Linked DNA regions of Selenomonas sputigena. The protein of the gene in region 1 interacts with the protein of each later gene in a pairwise test. Links are inferred from orthologs where the notes say so. Each region holds a gene or a part of one and is shown on either strand. Other genes may lie near its edges. The genes, in order: OL236_RS04250 and cysK.

Region 1 (7,986 bases):
AGAAAGGGACGGCGCTTTGTCCCCATCTCTGCCTTCTTCTTTGCCGGCTCCCTCGCCTACCTGCTGCGCAACAAGGACGCCGAACCAAAGAAGCTCGCGATGCGGATGATGAATTTCTTCCACATTTAAGGGAAACCGCAAATCTCGGCCGCGCAAGACCGATAATTTCCCGTTTCCACAATTGACGCAAGAACGCCGCTCGGCAAGCCGAGCGGCGTTCTTTTATTGAAAGGAGATGTGTTAGGCTTCTTACTTGGCTTCGAGCATATCCCACGACTCATTCGCACGCTCGACAAAGAGACTGCGAATCGCCTTGTTCTCACCAAGACCATGAATGTAGGTGTTGACCTTGAAGCCAGCCTTCATGAGAACGGACTTGTGCGAATCCGGGTCATCGCCCGCCATGTCGTTGTTCGCATGATCGCCGGCGACCATCATCATCGGCATGAGCGTGACGGACTTGATGCCCTTCGCCTTAAGCTCGGGGATAATGTCCTCAAGGCTCGGCCAGCCCTCGACCGTATAGATGAACGTATTCTTGAGCTGCATCTTGTTGATGCCATCCTGAATTACGGCATAATAAGCGTTTGCCGGATGCGGCGTGCCATGCGCCATGACGAGGACGGCTTCATCGTCAGCAACCTCGGGGAACTGCGTCGAAAGCGCCTTCAGAGCAGATTCGACGTCATCGCGCTGCTTTTCCTGCCCCTGCCAGTAGATGAGCGACGTGCCGAGCGTCATCTTCTTGAAGTTGCCCTTGTACTCATTGAAGATCGCCTTGTCATAGGCATATTCCATGCCCGGAATGACATCGAGCGAGCACAGCGCAATGCGCGTATAGCCGTCCTTCTTGAGCTGCTGCAGCGCCGCCTCCGGTGTTGGAATATCGAGACCTTCCTTCGCCTTGATGCGGTCTACGATGATATGCGAAGTAAATGCCAGCTCAACCTTCACGTTCGGATGAGCCGCCTGAATCGCCTTGACCGTCGCCTCGATCGTCTTTTCGCGCGAATCCTTGAAGGTCGTGCCAAAGCTCATGACGAGGATGGCGTCCTTGTTCGGGAGATTCTGCATCTTGGGGTTTTCATACTTCAAGACGCCGATTTCCGACGCCTCAAGGAGAGCCGGCGTCGCATCCTTGACTTCGGGATTCAGCATGTAGGAAGCGTCGGCGGAGGGTGCGCTCAAAGCGAAAACAGCGCCGCACGCGAGCGACATGGCTAGCATTTTCTTGAAATTCTTCTTCATTCAATATCTCTCCTTTGAATCTTGAAAAATAAGGCTTCAGGAAACGACCCCCGAAGGATGTTCCCTAGAAGAATTATGGCAGACCTCGCGCTCGATGTCAAGGCATAGAGACGTAAAGCCAGTCTTTGAAAAAGGAAGCTCCGTGTCTCCACACACGGAGCTGCTGCAGAGCAGCAAAAGAGAACTGGATCGGAAATAATATATGAGCAATGCTTTCCCCTGTAGCCCAAGCCGCAGGGAAAACTCTCCGCCGAAATTGATCCCCTTTGCCCGCGAAGGGGAAGGGGTTTCGGAGGGGAGGCACTACAAAAGAAAACCCGGCCTTCAGCCGGGATTCATTGCGTTGCGCAATAATCCCCTTCCCCATCACTCGCAGGTCAAACGGTGATTGTCAGCTAGGCAGTTCTCCTGGCTCCAGGTCATCGCTCCTCTGCGCCTTCCCAAGGAAAACTCCCCAGTGACATCATGCAGATTCGCTCGCTGTTACAGTGGCGGGACCGCTCCGGCATTGACCGGATTCCCTATTAAGTCTTGCGACACCTAACCCAATCGATATGAAGTTTTTATGTTCTCATGAACTTCATGTATTATGGTAGCACTACGCGCGTCCCTTGTCAACACCTTTTATGAAAAATATCCATAAAGCCTTCATGCGAGAGGGTCGCAGCACATGCCGCCCTCTCGCCGCTCATATCACATAAAACCACGGAGCTTCTCCCTCGAAATCGACCTGTTCCAATTCGTCGCGTGACTTGTCGTAGCGCAGTTCCTGATTCTTCACGCTGATCTGCGTGCCCGGCGCGACGGACTTCGTGATGAAGGCGTTGCCGCCGATGATTGCCCCCCTGCCGATGACGGTCTTGCCGCCGAGGATCGAGGCGCCCGAATAGATCGTCACATGATCCTCGATCGTCGGGTGGCGCTTCTTGTCCTTCAGGGAGCGGCCGCCCTTTGTCGAGAGCGCCCCCAAGGTCACGCCCTGATATATCTTCACATGCTCGCCGATCTCTGTCGTCTCGCCGATGACGACGCCCGTCGCATGATCGATGAAGAAGCTCCTGCCGATCGTCGCGCCTGGATGGATGTCGACGCCCGTGCGGCTGTGCGCGTGCTCCGACATGATGCGCGGGATCACGGGCACGCCGAGCACATGAAGCTCATGCGCGAGGCGATGCACGCAGATCGCGTAAAGACCCGGATAGGAGTAGATGATCTCGGCCTCGCTCGACGCTGCGGGATCGCCCTCGAACGTCGCATGAACGTCCAGTTCGATGTAGGAGCGAATCTTCGGTATGGCACGAAAGAAGGCGAGCGTGATCTCCTGCGCACGATCAGCAATGACCTCTTCCGACTGCATAGACGCACATTTGCACGGCAAGGCGATAGCAATCTGCTTATTCAGCAGATAAGCCACATCTTCCATGACCATCGTCATATTATTCTCGACGCTGTAGACACGGTAGTGCTCGTCCTTGAAGTAGCCGGGAAAGACGATGCGCACGAGCTTGTCGAGAATGTCGATGACCGACTTCTTGTCGGGACGACAGAACACATCCATCTTGTCGATGATGCGATCCGTCTTGTAGTCGGCGAGGATGTCGCCGATGACGCCGTGCAAATTTTCCGCTATGATGTCCGCCATTTCTTCACTTCTCTTTCTTTCAGAAAATGCGGCGCATTGCCGCTGTTTCTCTCTTCCCTACGAACAAAGTCTTCCTTCACCTGCCGAGCACGTAGGGCAGGAAGTACATGAGCTGCTTTTTCCACCATTCCCAGCCATAGTCGACGTCCGCCCCCCAGAAGTCAACCCATGCATTTATGCCCCTCTCGTGCAGCACGGAGCGCAGGAGATCCGTCGTGCGACGCGGCTCGTCAAGCCCCTCGCCCTGCCCCGTGCAGAAGACCATCTTCCTCTCGTTGTAAAGCTCGATATAGGGATGTTCGTTCGCCATATTGGGCAGGAAGTCGAGCGGTGAATTGTCGTAGAGCTGTGCATTGAGCCAACCACCGAAAAATGTCTTGGCATCGTAGGAACCGGCAAGCGAGATGAGTCCCGTAAAGAGATCGGGGCGACGCAGGAAGAGGATCGCCGCGTGAGCGCCGCCGAAGCCGCAACCGACGGAGACGGGAAGACGCGTCCAATCACTCAGCGAGCGCACAAAGGGCACGACTTCTTCGGCAACATATTCATAGTAAGCCTCCTGCCGATTGGCACGCCACTCACGATCATCCGCACTGAACCAGCTCTCGGAGTCAATCGTATCGACCGTCACGAGCCGGATCATGCGCCCGTCGAGCCAGCGTGCGAGCGTTTCTGTCACGCCCGCCGCTTCATAGGCATCGGAAAGCATCTCTCGCGGCGGGAAGGCGAGCACGGGCGTGCCGTCTGCCCCATACGTTCGGACAGTCATTTCTTTCTGCAGCCGCTCGCTGTACCAGCGATCCACTCTCGTTTCCATATACATCCCCTCCCCATTGTTCCCTAATCATAACTATACTATACAACGTCTGTCGTGACAAGAAGAAACGGCTGCCGCAAAAATTTGCAGCAGCCGTTTCTATTTTCCTCGCCTACAGTGCAGCGCGCACGAGCAAGAGTCCCGCCCATGCCGCCGCCACACCGAAGGCGACGTTCGCCAGTACATTCCAGAGCACTGAAAGCGCATTCGCGCCCTGCAGCAAGGTCAACGTCTCCATGCTGAAGGACGAGAACGTCGTGAAGCCGCCGAGGAAACCGACGGCGAGCAGAAAGCGCAGGTTCTCAGGCAAAAGCGCGCCGCGCGGCAAAAACGGCAAAACGCCGATAAGAAGCCCCATAAGGAAACTGCCCAACACGTTGACAAAGAGCGTGCCGTAAGGAAATGCCGCCCCGAAGCGCACGGCGAAAAACGAGGTCGCCAAATAGCGGCAGACAGCGCCGAGGCCGCCGCCAAGAAAGACAAAGATATACTGTGCTCCCATCGCTTACGCTCCGTGCGCCTCGCGGACATCGGAGAGATCTTCGAGCGTCTTCTGCTTACTTTCCTTGCCGCAGGCGATGACGACGATCGAGATCAGCACGAATACGGACGCGAACAGAGCGAAGATCGTCCCAATGCCGACGGAGCCGGCGAGCAGCACGCCGACGAGCATCGGCGCGATCATGCCGCCGATGCGTCCAAAGCCCGCCGCCCAGCCGCTGCCGAGCGCGCGCATCGCCGTCGGGTACTGCTCGGGCGTGTAGGTGTAGATGACGCCCCATGCACCGAGGTTGAAGAAGCTCATACCCGCGCCCCAGGCGAGAAGCGCCGACGACGATTCGGCAGCGCCGAAGAAGTAGCTGCAAACGCCCGACAAGAGCAGAAATGCGGACAATGTATACTTGCGTCCGATGACTTCCACGAGCCACGCGGCAGCAAGATAGCCGGGCAGCTGCGCGAGCGTCATCATCAGCACATACTCGAAGGTCTTGACGACGGCGAAGCCCTGCGCATAGACGAGCGACGGCAGCCACATGAAGATGCCGTAGTAGCTGAAGACGATGCCGAACCACGTCAGCCAGAGCATCGCCGTGCGCAGACGGAAGCCCTTTTGCCACAGAGCGGCAAATCCCGTCTCTCTGCCGCTCTCTCTCGGCAATAGTTCATCTGCCGTAAACGGACGGTTTGCAAGGCCGAGCTTTTCCTCCAGATGGCAGACGATTTCCTTCGCCTCCTCGACGCGCCCCTTCGCGAGCAGGTAGCGAACGGATTCCGGCAGGTGCAGGCGGATGAGGAACACATAGAGTGCAGGCAGAGCGCCGAGGAGGAACGCGAGCTTCCAGCCGAACGTCGGAATGAAGAGATACGAGATGCAGGCGGCGACGAGCCAGCCGACGCCCCAGAAGCTCTCAAGAAGGACGATGAAACGTCCGCGCAACCGCGTCGGCGCATACTCGGTCATGAGCGTGACGGCGACGGGCAGTTCGCCGCCGAGGCCAAAGCCGACGAGGAAACGGAAGACGAGCAGCGATTCATAGCTCCAAGCCAGGGCGCAAAGCCCCGTCGATACACTGTAGAGCAGAACCGTCGCAGTGAAGACCTTCTTTCGCCCCCAACGATCAGCCAGAGATCCTGCCACGACCGCACCGAGCGCCATGCCGATAAGTCCCACGGAGCCGATCCAGCCCGCCTGCGCGGGACTCAGCCCCCAATCCTTGACCAAGAGCGGCAGAACGAAGGCGATCAGCCCCGTATCCATCGCATCAAAGAGCCATCCCAGACCTGTGACAAGGAGCATCTTGTAGTGAAAAGAGCCAATGGGCAATTCTTCCAAACGACGCAGCATAAACATCCACTTCCTTTGAAAATAAAATTATATCTTCTCCGCCCCGAACAAAGGACGTCGCCTTTTATTGTACCACCTATGCGCCGCAGGTCAAGCCTTCCCTACAGAACGCGAAGAAGCGCCATCGCGAACGACGGCGCTTCTTCTAAGACAGGCGCATCTTGAAATCCTCGTAGCCGAAGCGGCGCACGACCTGCCATGCGCCCGTTTCATCGACGGCGATGATCGCGGGCAGCGGCATACCGTTAAACGTGTTGTTCTTCACCATCGTATAGATCGCCATGTCGCCGAAGACGATGCGGCGGGAGGCAGCAAGCGGCGCATCGAACGAGTATGTGCCGATCGTATCGCCCGCAAGGCACGTCGGCCCCGCAAAGGTATAGGTGAAGGGCTTCCCCCCTGCCTCGCCCGCACCGAGAACGGGCGGGCGGTACGGCATCTCGATGACATCGGGCATGTGACATGCCGCCGACGTGTCGAGAATGGCGACAGGCGTATCGTTTTCAACGATTTCCAGTACCTCGGCGACGAGGAATCCCGCATCGAGCGCGATCGCCTCGCCCGGCTCGATATAGACCTTGAGTCCGTATTTCGTTTGCATACGCATAATGCACCGTTTCAGCAGGTCGATGTCGTAGCCCTCGCGCGTGATATGGTGTCCGCCGCCAAAGTTGATCCACTCCAGCTGCGGCAGCCATGCGCCGAACTTCTCCTCAACGGCTTCGAGCGTCTCCGCCAGCGGCTCCGCCCCTTGCTCGCAAAGCGTATGAAAGTGCAGCCCCGTCAGCCCTTCCATCTTGTCGGGGCGAAAATCACCGAGCTTGACGCCGAGACGCGAGCCAGCCGAGCATGGGTCATAGATCGCGTGCTCCTGCGTCGAATGCTCGGGATTGATGCGCAAGCCGCACGCGCAGCCGTGCTTCAAGGCAAACTCGCCGTACTTTTCCCACTGGGCGAAGGAGTTGAATACGATGTGATCGGCAATCTTGACGATCTCCGCCATGTCCGCCTCCTTGAACGCCGGCGAAAAGACATGGTTCTCCTTGCCCTTCATCTCCTCATATGCGAGACGTGCCTCAAAGAGGCCGCTCGCCGCCGAACCTGCGAGGTATTCGGCAATGAGCGGATAGAAGTGAAACATCGAAAACGCCTTCTGTGCCAGAAGCACATGTGCGCCCGTCTCCTGCTGCAAGTCGCGCAGCACGGTGAGATTCCTGCGCAGAAGCTCCTCCATGACGACGTAGGCGGGCGTCGGCACGGCATGGAAAATTTCTGCGTATTTCTCGAATTTCCCGAAAGCCTCGCCCATCAATCGACAAGCTCCGGCGTGAAGCTCTCCTGCCACGGCAAGCCCCAGCGATTCAGCGCATCCATGAACGGATCGGGATCGAACTGCTCGATGTTATAGACGCCCGCGCCCTTCCATGTGCCGTTCATCACGAGCATCGCGCCGATCATCGCGGGCACGCCCGTCGTGTAGGAAACGGCCTGCGAGCCGACTTCCTTGTAGCACGCTTCGTGATCGCAGACGTTGTAGAGATAGTACGTCTTTTCCTTGCCGTCCTTCTTGCCGCGGAAGATGCAGCCGATGTTCGTCTTTCCCTTCGTCCTCGGACCAAGGCTCGCGGGATCGGGCAGAACCGCCTTGAGGAACTGCAGCGGAATGATCTTCTTGCCCTCGAACTCTATCGGCTCGATCGAAGTCATGCCGACGTTTTCCAGGCACTTGAGGTGGCGCAGGTAACTCTCGCCGAACGTCATGAAGAAGCGGATGCGGCGGATGCCGGGGATGTGGATCGCGAGCGACTCCAGCTCCTCGTGATGCAAGAGGTACATGTCCTTCTCGCCGACCTCGGGGAAGTTGTAGACGCGCTTGATCTCCATCGGCTCCGTCTCGACCCACTTGCCGTTTTCCCAATAGCTTCCCTTCGCCGAAACCTCGCGGATGTTGATCTCAGGGTTGAAGTTCGTTGCAAACGGATAGCCGTGATCGCCCGCGTTGCAGTCAAGAATGTCGATGTAGTTGATCTCGTCGAAATGATGCTTCAAGGCGTAAGCGGAAAAGACGCCCGTGACGCCCGGGTCGAAGCCCGAGCCGAGCAGCGCTGTGATGCCGGCTTCCTTGAAGCGATCATTGTACTCCCACTGCCATTTGTATTCAAACTTCGCCGTGTCCTCTGGCTCGTAGTTCGCCGTATCGACGTAATGCGTCTTCGTCGCAAGGCACGCGTCCATGATTGTCAGATCCTGGTACGGCAATGCAAGATTCAAGACGACATCGGGCTTCTCCCGCTCAATTAGGGCGATGAGCTCGTCCGTCTTGTCCGCATCCACCTGCGCCGTCGTGATTTTCGTCTTGCCGCCCGCGAGCTTTTCCTTCAATGCGTCGCACTTCGCCTTCGTGCGGCTCGCAATGCAGATTTCCTCAAAGGC
Region 2 (7,954 bases), 1.7 Mb from region 1 along the record:
CCGGCCTCATTCGCCTCGTCGATTGCGAGCTGCAGGCCCTCGATCGTGGCGTTGCCGTAGTTCGCGACGTTGCCCGTAAGCTCGAAGTTCGCGCCGACCTTGATCGTATCGCCCGACTCCTTCGAGCCGCAGCCTGCAAAGACGCTGCCCAAGAGCGTCGCTCCGAGAACGGCGCAGGCGAGCCGCAGGCTCTTCTTGCTGAAAATCATGAAAATCCCCTCCAAAATTCTTAGAGAATGTGCATAGCACGATAACTTTCCCTATTATATGCGATGTTACAGAGTTAGTCAAGGACGGATTCTTCAGGAATGGGCGTTTGTTTTCTTTGAGGAAATTTCTCTGATAGGTCATTTTATACGGGTCACAAAGAGACGTTCCTATAGTATAATATATAATATGAAACGAGCGAAGAAAGTCCTGCTCGAAAATTTTTGGAAAACAAGGAGGAGATGAGGAAAATGAAAAATGTGTTCCGGTTCTTTTTTGCCTGTGCTTTGGTGCTCGCAGGCAGCGTCCTTGCGGGTAGCGTCGCAAGTGCGCATACGATGCCCGATTCCGAGGCGGTGCTTCTCTATCCGCGTGCGCAAGGGAGCATGGATATCACGGTCGAGTTCCAATGCGGCATGTCGCTCGACGAGGTCGAGGCTGTCTTGGGCAGCGATTTTGAATTGCAGGATGACTGCTATGAGTTCCGCATCGTGCGCTATACGTATGGCAACATCGCATTCGATGCGACTGTCGGCAGGAACGATTCGCGGCCGACAGGTGAGATCCCCGTCAGAAGCATCGAGTGCCAAAGCCCGTACTTCCATACGCCGTCAGGCTTTCGCGTCGGCGGCAACTATGCGGACGTCGCGGCGATGTACGGCGAGGGCGAAGTGTCGAAATATGCCCCGGGCGAGCGCATCTATACGCTTCCATCCTATCGGAGCGTGAGCTTCACCGTCGATGATGCGGATCGCATCACGAAAATCACTATTATAGCGGGCGATGTATGAACTTCATATGTTCAGCCGTGAAGCAGAGCGGCAGGAGTTGCTTTTGACACCGTTTCTGGCGATGGCATCAGCAAGGAGGTTTTGAAAAATGAAACATCTGTTCCAGACCGTTTTCTGTGGTGCGCTGCTGCTCGTTGCTCTCGTCTTTGTTAGTGGTACGGCGAGCGCGCATACGATGCCCGATTCCGAATGGGGGCTGCTCTGTGACGCCGTAGGCGGGGACGGGGCGGGCGTGATCGAGTTTGGCGTCGGAATGCCGCTTCAATATGCCGAGGATTTTTTGGGCAGCGGTTTCGACGAGGAGGAAAAGGCGATCGAATCCTTCCGTCTCGTATATTACAAATACCCTGGCATCACGTTTTGCGGCGAGATGCAGAAGAGTGACCAACGCCCGCCGGGCGAGGCGCCCATCGTTTTCATCGAATGCAGGAGTACGGATTTTCGTACACCGTCGGGCTTTCGCATCGGAGACGCCTTCGAGGAGGTCGAAGCGATGTACGGCAGGGGCGAGGTGAGCGGTTCGAAGCATGTATATTGGCTCGATGAGGCGAGAAACGTGAGTTTCACGGTGGATGAGGCGGGTCTGATCGAGGAGATTGGCGTGCATCAGGTCATTTTCGGTTAAGGAAAGTTCGCCAATCGGTCTGCGCCTTCGGCTTGAGCTCTTGGATTTTCACGCTAAAATACCAACGGAAAGATTTTGAGATTGTCTCTTGACTTTTGGCGGGCACTCTTTTAGTATGAGCAGCGAAGCGATACTTGTAATATTTTAGGAAGGAAGTTTACCTAATGGAAACACCGCTGAAAAAAATGGAGTCCGAGTCAGAGCATGTGGAGAAGAAGGCTGCCAATCTCGGGAAGAGCGCCGTGCAGGATAAGATGAAGGTCGTCGGAACGATCGGATCCATTCTGTCCGTGTGCATGTATGTCTCCTATATCCCGCAGATCATCGGCAATCTGTCCGGACATCCGGGCGATTGGATTCAGCCGTTCGTCGCGTTCATCAACTGCACGATCTGGGTGACGTACGGCTTTTTCAAGCAGCAGCGCGATTGGCCGATCGTCATCGCCAACTCCCCGGGAATCGTCTTCGGCCTGACCACTGCATTGACTGCGCTCTTTTAGCAGAGGGAAGGATTTTGTTTATTTGTGAAGGAGAAGTGAGAAAATGAAGCTCAGTGCAAGAAATCAGTTCAAGGGCAAGGTCGTATCCATCGAGAAAGGTGCGGTCAATGCCATCGTCGGCATCGAGATCGCAGGCGGCAACGTCGTCACGGCGACCATCAGCATGGGCTCTGTCGAGCGGCTCGGTCTTGCGATCGGCAAGGAAGCCTACGCCGTCATCAAGGCGACTTCCGTCATGGTCGGCGTGGACGACTGAGCGCCCCCTGGCGTTCAGGAACTGCACATAATGAAAAAGCCGCTGTCGGGTTTCCTCGACAGCGGTTTTTTTTCGTGCGATTCGGCGGTGGTCAGACAGCCTTGCGCTCTTTTGGCGTCTCATGCGAGATGCGGCGGATGCGCTCGAAGGGGATGCCCTCGAATGCATAGCGCAAATCCAAATGCCCGTCAGCCAGCTTGAATGAAACACGCTTGAGCGTGCGACCTTTCGAGTGCCTTTGGATTTTACGGATGTAGCGCTCCGCTTCCTTAGCAGAAAGAGCGCCGCTCTCGATGATGACGGTGACATTGTCAATCGTCATAAAAATCCCTCCAGCGGTGTTGCAACCGTACCGGAAATCCATTTGAAGGACTTCCTCGAAACAAGATGGAAAGAACAAAATATCATCTTTCCAAATCTCACGCCTATTATACAACATCGGACAAAAATTGCAAGGTTTTTCTGTTTCCCGCTGAAAAGTCCTAAAAACAATGGAAGATAAAGGAAGGCGAGTAATAGAGGAACACCGAATATACTTGAGTGGAAAAAGAAATTTTTGCGCTTAGATAAAATACATGATGTTTTCCTTGGACTTTTGTCGGTCAGCTTCTTCAAGAATGGCGCAGAGGTTCACGCCTTGAAGCGATTGTCGTATGGCGGCGTCTAGAGGATCGTAGACGCAGTTCGTCAACGCCTGTTCAAGATCCTCCTGTGCATCTCCTGTCGCAGGCCCTGCCTTCTCCGTCAGCGGCAGTTCGATGGCGGCGAGTACGTCCCACGCCGTGATCTCCTGCGCCGCGCGAGCGAGATGGTAGCCGCCCTGCGAACCTTTGCTTGAGGTCACGAGCCGCGCGTGCTTCAGAAGGGAGAATACCTGCTCCAGGTAGATCTTGGATATGCCGAGGTTCTCAGAGATCGTGAGGATCGTCGTCGGGCTGTTCGCCTGGCCGATTCGCGCGAGGAACGCCATGGCAGCCAGTCCGTAGCGCCCTTTGGCGGAAATTTTCATAAGGGTATACCTCTTTTCATACAGTTTATATATGTATTTATATTACCATGAAACCCCAAGAAGTCAAGCCCGAAGGGCGCAGACTGATTGGCTAGGTTTCTGTAAGGGCGGCGCACAATGTCCACGAAGTGGACGTTTGTGCGTGTAGCTTACCATGAAACCCCAAGAAGTCAAGCCCGAAGGGCGCAGACTGATTGGCTAGGTTTCTGTAAGGGCGGCGCACTTTTGTCCACGAAGTGGACGTTTGTGCGTGTAGCTTATAAGGAAATCGCGAATTTGTCAATTGCATAGCAATGAAATACGTTTTCTGTCGTGCGATTCCTTAGGGAAGTGCTGCATTTATTCGTGCTTCCTTAATAAGGTGCATCAGAAGAGGCAGCCCTGCAGAGCTTCGGAATTACGACGGTGCGGTCGGCGAGCGTAAAGCTTCGCCGCTGCGAACAATTTTTCAAAAAGCCTATTGACACGCTAGGAAAAACGATGTAGTATATAACATATCAAACAGATATGAATTACATATATTTGACTTTAGGGAGGAAAAGATCATGGCAAAAATATACGAAAGCATTACGGAACTCATCGGCGGCACGCCGCTCCTGCACGCGAAGAATTTCAGCGCGAAGCATGGCGTCGAGGCGACGATCCTCGCGAAGCTTGAGTACTTCAATCCTGCGGGCAGCGTCAAGGATCGCATCGCGCAGGCGATGGTCGAGGAGGCGGAGAAAAACGGCGATCTGAAGCCCGGCTCTGTCATCATTGAGCCGACGAGCGGCAACACGGGCATCGGCCTCGCGAGCGTCGCAGCGGCGCGCGGCTACCGTGCCATTCTCACGATGCCCGAGACGATGAGCGTCGAGCGGCGCAACCTCTTGAAGGCGTACGGCGCGGAGATCGTCTTGACGGACGGCGCGAAGGGCATGAAGGGCGCGATCGAGAAGGCGGAGAAACTTGCGAAGGAAACGCCGAATTCCTACATTCCGTCGCAATTCACGAATCCTGCTAACCCCGCCGTACACAAGAGGACGACGGGGCCTGAAATCTGGGAGGCGACGGAAGGCAGGGTCGATTATTTTCTTGCGGGCGTCGGCACGGGCGGCACGGTGACGGGCGTCGGGGAATACTTGAAGAGCAAGAATCCGAACGTGAAGGTCATCGCCATCGAGCCGGAGAATTCGCCCGTCTTGAGCGAAGGCAAGGCCGGTCCGCACAAGATTCAGGGCATCGGTGCAGGCTTCGTGCCCGAGACGCTCAATACGAGCGTGTACGATGAGGTCATCACGGTGTCGAACGACGACTCTTTCCGCTACGGCAGGGAGTTCGCGCGCACGGAAGGGGCGCTCGTCGGCATCTCGTCGGGCGCTGCTCTTGCCGCCGCCGTCGAGATTGCGCGCCGTCCCGAGGCGAAGGGCAAGACGATCGTGGCTCTCCTGCCCGACACGGGCGACCGCTATCTTTCGACGGATCTTTTCAACGATTGAACTGCAAAGAGCCGGATGCGTGTCGAGATTCCTGCGGGAAAAGAGCCGCTCGCTCACGACACGAAAAACTCGTGAACTGTAAACTTGCAAAGCTGTCGTTTCTGTGATAATATAGAAGCGTTTTCAGCAATCTGCCCCCTTGGCGTCCTTGCTCAAGGGGGCTTTTTCGTAAGGCGGCACGGGATTTATCCGTGCTTTCTGAGTGGAGAAGGAGGCGGGTAATGGACACGTTGGGCTTTCTCGGCCCTCTGGGTACGCACAGTGAGGCGGCGGCGCTTCATTTGAACGGGCTTCTCGATGAGCCGCGCGAGCTTCTGCCCTTTCCTGCCATCTTTCAGGCGCTTTCGGCGGTGGAGGAGGGGCAGGTGCAGGGAGCGCTCGTGCCGGTGGAAAATTCGCTCGAAGGTTCGGTGAACATCACGCTCGACACCTTGAGTTCGAGCGAAGCCTTCGCCGTGAATTTGGAACTCATCTGGGGCGTGCGCAACGAGCTGATGATGAAGTACCCGAAAACCGAGGTGCGAAGCATCATCTCTCATGCGCAGCCGCTCTCGCAGTGTCGCGCCTACTTGAAGGAGCACCATGCGGCGGCTCGCCTCGTCGCAGTCTCCTCGACGGCGGAGGCGGCTCGCCTCGTCGCGCTGAGCCGTCCTGAGGACGGCTGTGCCGCTATCTGCACGGCGCGTGCGGGCGAACTGTACGGTCTTTATCCATTGGCCGAGGACATACAGGACACGATGGCGAACTGCACGCGCTTCTTCCTTGTTGAGTGTGCGGGGAAAAAACCGCCGGCGCTTCGTTTCTCGAATGAGCCTGTGCCTGAGAAGCTCCTGGTAATCTGCCAGATTGACGGCAAGCGCGCGGGCAGCTTGTGCGAGGTTTTGCAGGAGTTCGCCGTGCGCGGTGTGAATATGCTGCGCATCGAGTCGCGCCCCGCGCGCACGGAGCTTGGAGCTTATATCTTTTTCTTTGAGTTGGAGGCGGATGCCGCTGGGCTTGCCGCTTCAGTTGAAGCGGTGCGCCAAAAGAGCATCTGGCTGCGCACCCTCGGCGCGTTTCCCGTGCTGACGGCTGCAAATTTGAAAGGAGCATCTTTATGGTCATCATTATGAATCCGGACGCAACGGCGGAAAATATCAAAGAAGTCATCCATGCAATCAACGGCGTGGGGCTTGAGGCGAAGATCATGGAGGGCGCACAGCAGAAGATCGTCGGCGTCATCGGCGACAAGCGCCGCATGGGCTCCTTGGCGATCGACGCGATGGCGGGCGTCGAGCAGAGCGTTGCCATCTCCAAGAGCTACAAGCTCGCGAGCCGTGAGTTCCATCCGATGCCGACGGTCGTTGATGTCGGCGGCGTCAAGATCGGTGCGGGAACGCCCGTCGTCATGGCGGGGCCGTGCGCCGTCGAGTCGCGCGAGCAGCTCATGGAGGCTGCCGAGATCGTCAAGAAGGGCGGCGCCGAGTTCCTGCGCGGCGGCGCCTACAAGCCGCGCACATCGCCGTACTCCTTCCAAGGTCTTGAAGAGGAAGGCTTGAAGCTCCTCGCCGAGGCGCGCGAGAAGACGGGACTCAAGGTCGTCACCGAGGTCACGGAGGTCGAGAACGTCGGACTCGTTTCCGAGTATGCTGACGTCCTGCAGATCGGCGCGCGCAACATGCAGAACTTCCGCCTCTTGAAGGAGGTCGGACGCGGCACGAAGCCCGTCATGCTCAAGCGCGGCCTCGCGGCGACGATCGACGAGTGGCTCAATGCCGCCGAGTACATCATGAACGAGGGCAATCCGAACGTGATCTTCTGCGAGCGCGGCATCCGCACCTACGAGACGTACACGCGCAACACGCTCGATCTCAGCGCCGTCGCCGCCATCAAGCACCTGTCGCACCTTCCCATCATCGCCGATCCGAGCCACGGCACGGGCAAGTGGCGCTTCGTGCGCCCGATGGCGTTCGCCTCGATCGCCGCAGGCGCAGACGGGCTCATCATGGAGATGCACCCGAATCCGGCGAAGGCACTTTCCGACGGCCCTCAGTCGCTGACGCCCGAGAGCTACTACGAAGTCATGCGCGGCGTCAAGAAGCTCGCGAAGTTCATGCAGGACGAGAAAATAGAGCCGATGGATATTTAATTTTGAAGAAATCTTGGTTTTTCCTTTAGAAAAAATGTGGAAAAGACGATAGAAGAATAGAAACGTATGAGGAAATGGGATGCGTGTTCGTGGGCATCCCATTTTTTATCGTGCGATATGTACGGAAAATTTCTATAATTTCTACGGAGGGGAAAGATTATGAAACTCAAACCGAAGATGCTTTCGGGCGTTGGCGTGCCGCTGCTCGTCGTGTTCATCGTCATGGGGGTCATCATTTACTTGATGGCGAGCGCGGGGCTCAAGGCTGCGACGGAGGTCGGCATGGAGCAGCGCGCCAATCGTTACGCCGAAGAGATCGACGGCAACATTCGTGAGCAGGCGGCTCTCGTATCGGCTCTTTCTGTGAGCTGGTCGGCAGGCATGCCCGCAGGAGCAGATCTGCAGGCAGCGGTCGATGAGTTGGGACGCTGCAATGGCGTCTATGGTTTCCTCGTGGGGCGTCCTGATGGTTCATATACGACGAGTCAAGAGATGCCCGCAGGCTATGATCCGCGCACGCGCGATTGGTACAAGAACGCGGCGTCTTCCGATGGCGTAGTGTTTTCCGATGTCTACAAGAACGCGGCGGACGGCGCGATCATCGTGACGCTGAGCAAGGCGGTGCGCGGCCACGACGGCGAGCTTGTCGCCGTCATCGGCACGGATGTTTCGGTCGAATCCCTGACAGGAATGCTCAGGGACGTCAAGGTTGGCGAGCACGGCTCCATCTTTGTCTTGGGAGACAAGAGCGAGTTCATTTATCACAAGAAATTTCAGTTTGACGATACGACGCTCAACGAACTGGACGGCGGCAAATATAAGGATCTTGCCGCGAAGTTCCTGGCCGACAAGCCGCAGATGCTCGAAGAAGAGTTCGAGGGCGTGCAGAAGTTCTATCAGATGGTTCCCATTCCCTCGACAGGCTGGCATGTCGTCATCGAGGTGCCGCAGTCCGAGGCG

What was found.
Region 2: the proteins of OL236_RS04250 (region 1) and cysK interact in binary tests that used the Escherichia coli proteins (3 or more experiments, as listed by UniProt). The link is inferred for Selenomonas sputigena from one-to-one orthologs.

What each region holds. Positions count from the first base shown.
Region 1 is NZ_CP110383.1:832,994-840,979, reverse strand. Bases 914-3,700 are described here. They hold OL236_RS04250 (serine O-acetyltransferase), read right to left. Parts: upstream 2,891-3,700; coding sequence 1,937-2,890; downstream 914-1,936. Other genes in these bases: OL236_RS04245 (alpha/beta hydrolase-fold protein), read right to left, coding at 2,967-3,700; OL236_RS04255 (sirohydrochlorin cobaltochelatase), read right to left, coding at 914-1,248. Also shown: OL236_RS04260 (hypothetical protein), read left to right, coding at 1-129; more of OL236_RS04255, read right to left, coding at 250-913; more of OL236_RS04245, read right to left, coding at 3,701-3,707; fluoride efflux transporter CrcB, read right to left, coding at 3,820-4,209; OL236_RS04235 (MFS transporter), read right to left, coding at 4,213-5,559; nspC (carboxynorspermidine decarboxylase), read right to left, coding at 5,699-6,862; OL236_RS04225 (saccharopine dehydrogenase family protein), read right to left, coding at 6,862-7,986.
Region 2 is NZ_CP110383.1:2,562,502-2,570,455, forward strand. The notes cover bases 3,145-5,899. They hold cysK (cysteine synthase A), read left to right. Parts: upstream 3,145-3,933; coding sequence 3,934-4,866; downstream 4,867-5,899. Other genes in these bases: OL236_RS12205 (RrF2 family transcriptional regulator), read right to left, coding at 3,145-3,388; pheA (prephenate dehydratase), read left to right, coding at 5,088-5,899. Also shown: OL236_RS12175 (ABC transporter substrate-binding protein), read right to left, coding at 1-209; OL236_RS12180 (hypothetical protein), read left to right, coding at 459-998; OL236_RS12185 (hypothetical protein), read left to right, coding at 1,087-1,623; OL236_RS12190 (SWEET family sugar transporter), read left to right, coding at 1,788-2,123; OL236_RS12195 (TOBE domain-containing protein), read left to right, coding at 2,167-2,379; OL236_RS12200 (hypothetical protein), read right to left, coding at 2,471-2,701; more of OL236_RS12205, read right to left, coding at 2,942-3,144; more of pheA, read left to right, coding at 5,900-5,978; aroF (3-deoxy-7-phosphoheptulonate synthase), read left to right, coding at 5,963-6,994; OL236_RS12225 (methyl-accepting chemotaxis protein), read left to right, coding at 7,154-7,954.